2 linked regions of the Azospirillum sp. TSH100 genome follow. The protein of the gene in region 2 binds, or shares a complex with, the protein of the main gene of each other region. Links are inferred from orthologs where the notes say so. Each region holds a gene or a part of one and is shown on either strand. Other genes may lie near its edges.

Region 1 (3,333 bases), 1.2 Mb from region 2 along the record:
CCTTGGTGCAGTTCATGATGGTGTGGCAGCGGTAGAGGCGGAACGGATCCTCGAGGTTGTCGAGGCGCTCGCCCGTCATCTCGTCGCGGCTGTCGGCGATCCAGCGATAGGCCTGGAGCAGGATCGACGGGCCGAGGTAGCGGTCGCCGTTCCACCAGTAGCTGGGGCAGGAGGTCGAGCAGCAGAAGCACAGGATGCATTCGTAGAGGCCGTCCAGCTTGGCGCGGTCCTCCGGCGACTGCAGCCGCTCACGGCTCGGGGCCGGCGACTGCGACTGCAGCCACGGCTTGATCGAGGCGAGCTGGGCATAGATGTGCTTCAGGTCGGGGACCAGATCCTTCACCACCGGCATGTGCGGCAGCGGATAGATCTTGACGTCGCCCGGCACGTCCTCGATCGCCTTCAGGCAGGCCAGCGTGTTCGTGCCGTCGATGTTCATCGCGCACGATCCGCAGATGCCCTCGCGGCAGGAGCGCCGGAAGGTCAGCGTGCTGTCGACCTGGTTCTTGATGTAGATGATCGCGTCGAGGATCATCGGCCCGAACTTGTCGAGGTCGACCACATAGGAGTCGACGCGCGGGTTCTGGCCGTCGTCCGGGTTCCAGCGGTAGATCTTGAAGGTCTTGGCCCGCTTGGCGCCGTTCGCGACGTTGACGGTCTTGCCGACACCGACCTTGGAGTTGGCTGGCAGGTTGAATTCAACCATGGCTGATTTCCTTTATCCGGCGGGCCTTAGTACACACGGGCCTTCGGCGGGAAGACCTCGACCTCATCGGTCAGCGTGTACATGTGGACCGGGCGGTAATCGATCTTCGTCTCGCCATTGTCCGCGACCCAGATGACGGTGTGCTTCATCCAGCCTTCATCGTCGCGGTTCGGATAGTCCTCACGGGCATGGGCGCCGCGGCTTTCCGGACGGTTCTGGGCGGAATGCAGGGTGGCGACCGCCTGGCCCAGCAGGTTGTCCAGCTCCAGCGCCTCGACCAGATCGGAGTTCCAGACCAGCGAGCGGTCGGAAATGGCGATCTCGCCCTTCTTGGCATAGACCGCGTCGATCTTCTTCACGCCCTCGTCCAGGACCTCGCCGGTGCGGAAGACGGCGCAGTTGTTCTGCATCGTCCGCTGCATCTCCAGCCGGAGGTCGGCCGACTTGATCGAGCCCTTGGCGTTGCGGATGCGGTCGAACCGCTCCAGCGCCTTGTCGCAAGCATCCGGCTTGACCGACGGGGCCTTGCCCGGCTGGACGATCTCGGCGGCGCGGATGGCGGCCGCACGGCCGAACACCACCAGATCGAGCAGCGAGTTGGAGCCCAGGCGGTTGGCACCGTGGACCGACACGCAGGCGGCCTCGCCGATCGCCATCAGGCCCGGGACCACCTGGTCCGGGTTCTCCGCGGTCGGTGACAGAACCTCGCAGTGAACGTTGGTCGGGATGCCGCCCATGTTGTAGTGGACGGTCGGCAGAACCGGGATCGGCTCCTTGGTCACGTCCACGCCGGCGAAGATCTTGGCCGTCTCGGCGATGCCGGGCAGGCGCTGGTGGATGATCTCCGGCGGCAGATGCTCCAGATGCAGGTGGATGTGGTCCTTGTGCTCACCCACGCCGCGGCCCTCGCGGATCTCGATGGTCATCGAGCGGGACACGACGTCGCGCGACGCCAGATCCTTGGCCGACGGGGCATAGCGCTCCATGAAGCGCTCGCCGTTGGAGTTGGTCAGGTAGCCGCCCTCGCCGCGCACGCCCTCGGTGATGAGGCAGCCGGAGCCGTAGATGCCGGTCGGGTGGAACTGCACGAACTCCATGTCCTGGAGCGGCAGGCCGGCGCGCAGGACCATGCCGCCACCGTCGCCGGTGCAGGTGTGGGCCGAGGTCGCCGAGAAATAGGCGCGGCCGTAACCGCCGGTCGCCAGCACCACCAACTGGCCGCGGAAGCGGTGCAGCGTGCCGTCGTCCAGGTTCCAGGCCAGCACGCCCTTGCAGACGCCGTCCTCCATGATGAGGTCCAGCGCGAAGTATTCGACGAAGAACTCCGCCTCATGCTTCAGCGACTGCTGGTAGAGGGTGTGCAGGATGGCGTGGCCGGTGCGGTCGGCGGCGGCGCAGGTGCGGTAGGCCTGGGTCTTGCCGTACTGCGCGGTCATGCCGCCGAAGGCGCGCTGGTAGATCTTGCCTTCCGGCGTGCGCGAGAAGGGCACGCCGTAGTGCTCCAGCTCGATGATCGCCGGGATGGCCTCGCGGCACATGTATTCGATGGCGTCCTGGTCGCCCAGCCAGTCCGACCCCTTCACGGTGTCGTACATGTGGTAGCGCCAGTCGTCCTCGCCCATGTTGCCGAGCGCCGCCGAGATGCCGCCCTGCGCCGCCACGGTGTGGGAGCGGGTCGGGAACACCTTGGTGATGCAGGCGGTCTTCAGGCCCTTTTCGGCCATGCCGAAGGTGGCGCGCAGACCGGCGCCGCCGGCGCCGACGACGACGACGTCATAGGTGTGGTCGATGATGTTGTAGGCGGTCGCCATGGTCGTCAGGCTCCGATGAAGATCTTCACGACGGCCAGCACGCAGGCTGCCGCCAGGGCGAAGGACAGGAACTTGACGCCGATGATCAGCGCCATCTTCTGCCATTCGGCATGCACGTAGTCCTCGATCACCACCTGAAGCCCGGACTGGGCGTGGTGGAAGGTGACCACGGCGGTGAGGATCATCATCACGGCCGAGAAGGGCGACTTCATCCAGGCGACGAAGGCGGCGTGATCGGCACCGAGATGGCGGATGACGCCGAAGACGAACCAGACGGTCAGCGGGACGAGCGCGATCGCGGTCAGGCGCTGCGACCACCAGTGTTCGGTGCCATGCTTGGCGGAACCCAGACCGCGCGCGACCTGCAGCGGCGAGCGGAGGGTCTTGCTATTGGACGCCATGTCTTATCTCCTCACCACACGGCCAGGCCGACGATCCAGGTCAGCACGGTCAGCACCGCCGTCGCGCCGAGGACGACCTTGTTGTTGCGGTCGGCATCGGTCAGCTCGAACGACTTGCCGGCGTCCCAGACCAGATGGCGGATGCCGTTGCACAGGTGGTAGTACAGCGCCGCCGACCAGCCGAACATCAGGAGCAGGCCGAAGAAGGAGCCGATGAAGCCCTGCGCGCGCGCGAACGCCTCCGGACCGGCGGCGGCGGCGACCAGCCACCAGACCAGCAGAAGCGTGCCCACAGCCAGCCCCACGCCCGTGATGCGGTGCGTGATGGACATGACTGCGGTCAACGGGAGTTTGTAGACTTGAAGGTGCGGGGAGAGCGGCCGACCGCTGCCGTTTGCCATTGCGTCGTCCTCTG
Region 2 (3,340 bases):
ATGTCGCCTTCATGCAGGGCCGAATGCTCGGCGATGAAGTTGGCGGCCTTGCGCTTCTTCTTGGCCGGGCGGACCAGACGGTCGCCGAGGATGTCCTGTTCGGTGATGACGGCGAGGTCGGCGGAGGTGAAGCCATGCTCCATCCCCAGCACGATGGTGCCGATCACGCCGCGGTCGAAGCGGCGGACGTCATCCATGTTCTCCGCCGGCTCCAGGCCGGGGATACCATGGTCGGCCAGCACGTTGGACAGGCGGTCGCGCGATCCGGCGGAATAGCCGGCGATCAGCACGCGCCGCCCGTCGGCGCGCAGCGCGCGGATATGATCCTTCACCGCGTCGAAGACATTCACGTCGGGGCGGTTGCGCTCCTCGGCGAAATCGTGGCCGCGCTTGCCGCCGGCATCCACCGTGCCCTTGATGCCGGGTGGCGTGGAGAAAATCTGGAGTTGTGCCACCGCGCGCTCCGCCAGCAGCGCATCCCAGCCGGTGGCGTCGAGGAACATCGAGGCGACCGGCACCGGCTTGTAGACCGGCGAACCGGCCCGCTTCTCGATGGTCATCATGCCGTCGCGCGAGGCGTGGAAGTCGACCACCTGGGCGATGCGGGCGTCGCGCGCCTCGCTGGCCTGATGGTCCAGGCTGACGATGCCGCGCGGCAGATAGTCCAGCACCGTGTCCATGCTCTCATGGAACAGCGGCAGCCAATGCTCCATCCCGCCATAGCTCCGCCCGGCGGAAATCGCTTCATAGAGCGGGTCGTCGTCGGTCACCGCCCCGAACAGCTCGCGATAGCCGGAGCGGAAGCGGGCGATCCCGGTCTCGTCGAGGAAGACCTCCGACATCGGCTTCAGCTCGACGCTGTCGCGTTTGTCGGTGGTTCGCTGGGTCATCGGATCGAAGGCGCGCACGCCCTCCAGCTCGTCGCCGAACAGGTCGAGGCGCAGCGGCTCCTCCGTCCCCGGCGGGAACAGGTCGATGATGCCGCCGCGCACGGCGAACTCGCCCGGTTCCCGCACTGTCTGGGCACGGGTGTAGCCGTTGCCGGCGAGGTAGCGTTGCAGCTTCTCCAGGTCGATGCGGTCGCGAATCTTGGCCGAGAACACTGCGTTCTTGAAGGCGCTGCGCGGTGGCACCTTCTGCACCACGGCGTTGACCGTGGTCAGCACGATCAGCGGCGCCAGCCCGTCGCGGTTGGCCGCCGCATCGCGTCTTGCGATCAGCCGGGTCAGCGTGTCGATGCGCCGGGCGACGATGCCGCCGTTCGGCGATACCCGGTCATAGGGCAGGCAGTCCCAGGCCGGGAAGGTCAGCACCTCCAGCCTCGGTGCGAAGAAGGCCAGCGCCTCCGCCAGCAGGGCGCAGCGCGTGTCGTCCAGCGCCACATGCAGCAGGCCGTAGCCGCCGGCCTTCTGCGCAAGCTCCGCCAGGATGCGGGCGTCATGCCCCTCGGGCGCGCCGCCGATCAGGAGACGGCCGGCGCGGCCGGGCTGGAGATCGTAACTGACCAAAGGAAGATGCCTCGGAGATACGGGGGACAGGCGGAGAATGTCGGGAGTCTTGGCCGGCTTAATCGGGAGCCCTTTGACCAGATCCGTCAGGATCCTTGACGTGGTGTGTAGCGGAACGCCGTCAACAGGCGCATCACGTCATTGTCATGCTCGGCCGGCACCGGCTCGCGCCCAGACATCCAGTCGTAGAGGTCGGGATCGCCAAGCTCCAGCAGCGTCTCGAACCGGTCGAGCATGTCGTGGTCGAAATCGCCGACATGGGCATCGGCGAAGCTTCCCATCAGCAGATCCATCTCCCGCGTGCCGCGGTGCCAGGAGCGGAAGCGCAAGCGCTTGCGCCGGTTTTCGAGCGATTCGGTCTTCTCGGGGGCCGGGTGAGTGCCGTTTTCGGTCATTGATGTCCAACGTCGAAAGCCCCCAGCGCCACCAGCGGCGAAGGGGGAACCATTCAGGAACCCCATCCTGCACGGGCCGGCGCGGCGATGCAACCTTGGCTGCCTGCCTTGCCCGCCGTCTTTCTTCGCCGTCTTGACCCCACGTGGTTGAGGTCCTATCTGCCCCTTGGCCCGTGGGGACGACCCCGCCAGCGGCAAGAGGGTTACCGGGTGGGGACGACCCCGCCATTCCAAGACGGAGGCACCGTCATGGCGTGGGTCACGCTGTTCTTCGCCGGTGTGTTTGAAATTGGTTGGGCTGTCGGCCTGAAATACACCGAGGGTTTCACCCGCCTGATCCCGAGCATGCTGACTGCCGCCGCGATGCTGGCGAGCATCCTGCTGCTGGGCGCTGCGCTGAAGAGCCTGCCGCTGGGGACCGCTTATGCGGTGTGGACCGGAATCGGCACGGTGGGCACGGCCCTGCTGGGCATGATGCTGTTCGGCGAACCCGCCGGCGCGCTGCGGCTGCTGTGCATCGCGGCGATCGTCGGCGGGATCGTCGGGCTGAAGGTGCTGCATGGGTGAGGGGAGGCCCTCAATCTCACAGCGCCTCCGTCCGGCAGGTCAGCCCCAAGGTCTCCGCGGTGTTCGCCACCGCCGACAGGCAGACATCCGCCCGCTCCGCCGGGATCGACACCGAAAAGCGCAGGATGTAGCGCTCCCCGGCCCGGTCAGGCAGGGTCTGCGCGTCCAATCGGACGATGTTGGCGTCGAACTGGGTGAAGATTTCCGACAGGCGTGCGACAAGGCCGGGCTGGTCGCCGCCCGACACCTCGATCCGGTGGGTGACCATCGCCTGCGGACCCGGCTGGGGATCGAAGGCGAAGCGGGTGACCTTCACCTCGGCTCCGGCCAGGACGGGCAGGGACGACAGGCTGGCCTGGACATCCTCCACGGTCAGGTCGGCAGGCAGTTCACAGACGGCGGAAAACTCGGCCCCGGTGCCCAGCGAGGCGAAGGTGGCGTCGCGCAGGTTGATGCCCTGCTCGAACAGGTGGCTGGTGATGCCGGAAACCAGCCCGACCCGGTCAGGGCAGAATGTGGAAACCAGGGCCAAGCCCGCAGTCGAATCCGTCGCCATGCACATCTCCCGTATTGATCTTGTTCACGGGGCACGGGGTCGGCCGTGCCGTCCGGATGGGCGATCATCGAAGCGGGGTGCCGGGAACGCCAGCACAAAATGGCGGCCAACCCTCCCGATCAGCCGCCAAACAGTTGGCGGGTGGCGGCGCTGATGGCGTGCAGCTCCGCCGCGAGCGTCGGGTCGATGTCGTCGACGTAGTGGGAAGCGAGCAGGCCGAAATTCAGGTCGTCGGCGCGGTCCAGGCGCTTGGCTCCGTCCCGTGCCGCGCCGTCGACATACTCAAGCTGGCGCTGGATGCTGGTCAGCCAGCT

What was found. Proteins that work in one complex are often made in the same cells at the same time.
Region 1: the proteins of E6C72_RS09275 (region 2) and sdhA are in contact, whole or in part, in a crystal structure (PDB 6C12), measured with the Escherichia coli proteins. The link is inferred for Azospirillum sp. TSH100 from one-to-one orthologs.

What each region holds. Positions count from the first base shown.
Region 1 is NZ_CP039634.1:776,256-779,588, forward strand. The notes cover bases 126-3,103. They hold sdhA (succinate dehydrogenase flavoprotein subunit), read right to left. Parts: upstream 2,518-3,103; coding sequence 733-2,517; downstream 126-732. Other genes in these bases: E6C72_RS03700 (succinate dehydrogenase iron-sulfur subunit), read right to left, coding at 126-706; sdhD (succinate dehydrogenase, hydrophobic membrane anchor protein), read right to left, coding at 2,523-2,918; sdhC (succinate dehydrogenase, cytochrome b556 subunit), read right to left, coding at 2,930-3,103. Also shown: more of E6C72_RS03700, read right to left, coding at 1-125; more of sdhC, read right to left, coding at 3,104-3,319. UniProt on the Escherichia coli protein: Two distinct, membrane-bound, FAD-containing enzymes are responsible for the catalysis of fumarate and succinate interconversion; the fumarate reductase is used in anaerobic growth, and the succinate dehydrogenase is used in aerobic growth.
Region 2 is NZ_CP039634.1:1,954,421-1,957,760, forward strand. The notes cover bases 250-3,234. They hold E6C72_RS09275 (succinate dehydrogenase assembly factor 2), read right to left. Parts: upstream 1,904-3,234; coding sequence 1,595-1,903; downstream 250-1,594. Other genes in these bases: mfd (transcription-repair coupling factor), read right to left, coding at 250-1,508; sugE (quaternary ammonium compound efflux SMR transporter SugE), read left to right, coding at 2,153-2,470; E6C72_RS09285 (glycine cleavage system protein R), read right to left, coding at 2,487-3,026; E6C72_RS09290 (immunity protein Tsi6 family protein), read right to left, coding at 3,146-3,234. In the rest of the region: more of mfd, read right to left, coding at 1-249; more of E6C72_RS09290, read right to left, coding at 3,235-3,340. UniProt on the Escherichia coli protein: An FAD assembly protein, which accelerates covalent attachment of the cofactor into other proteins.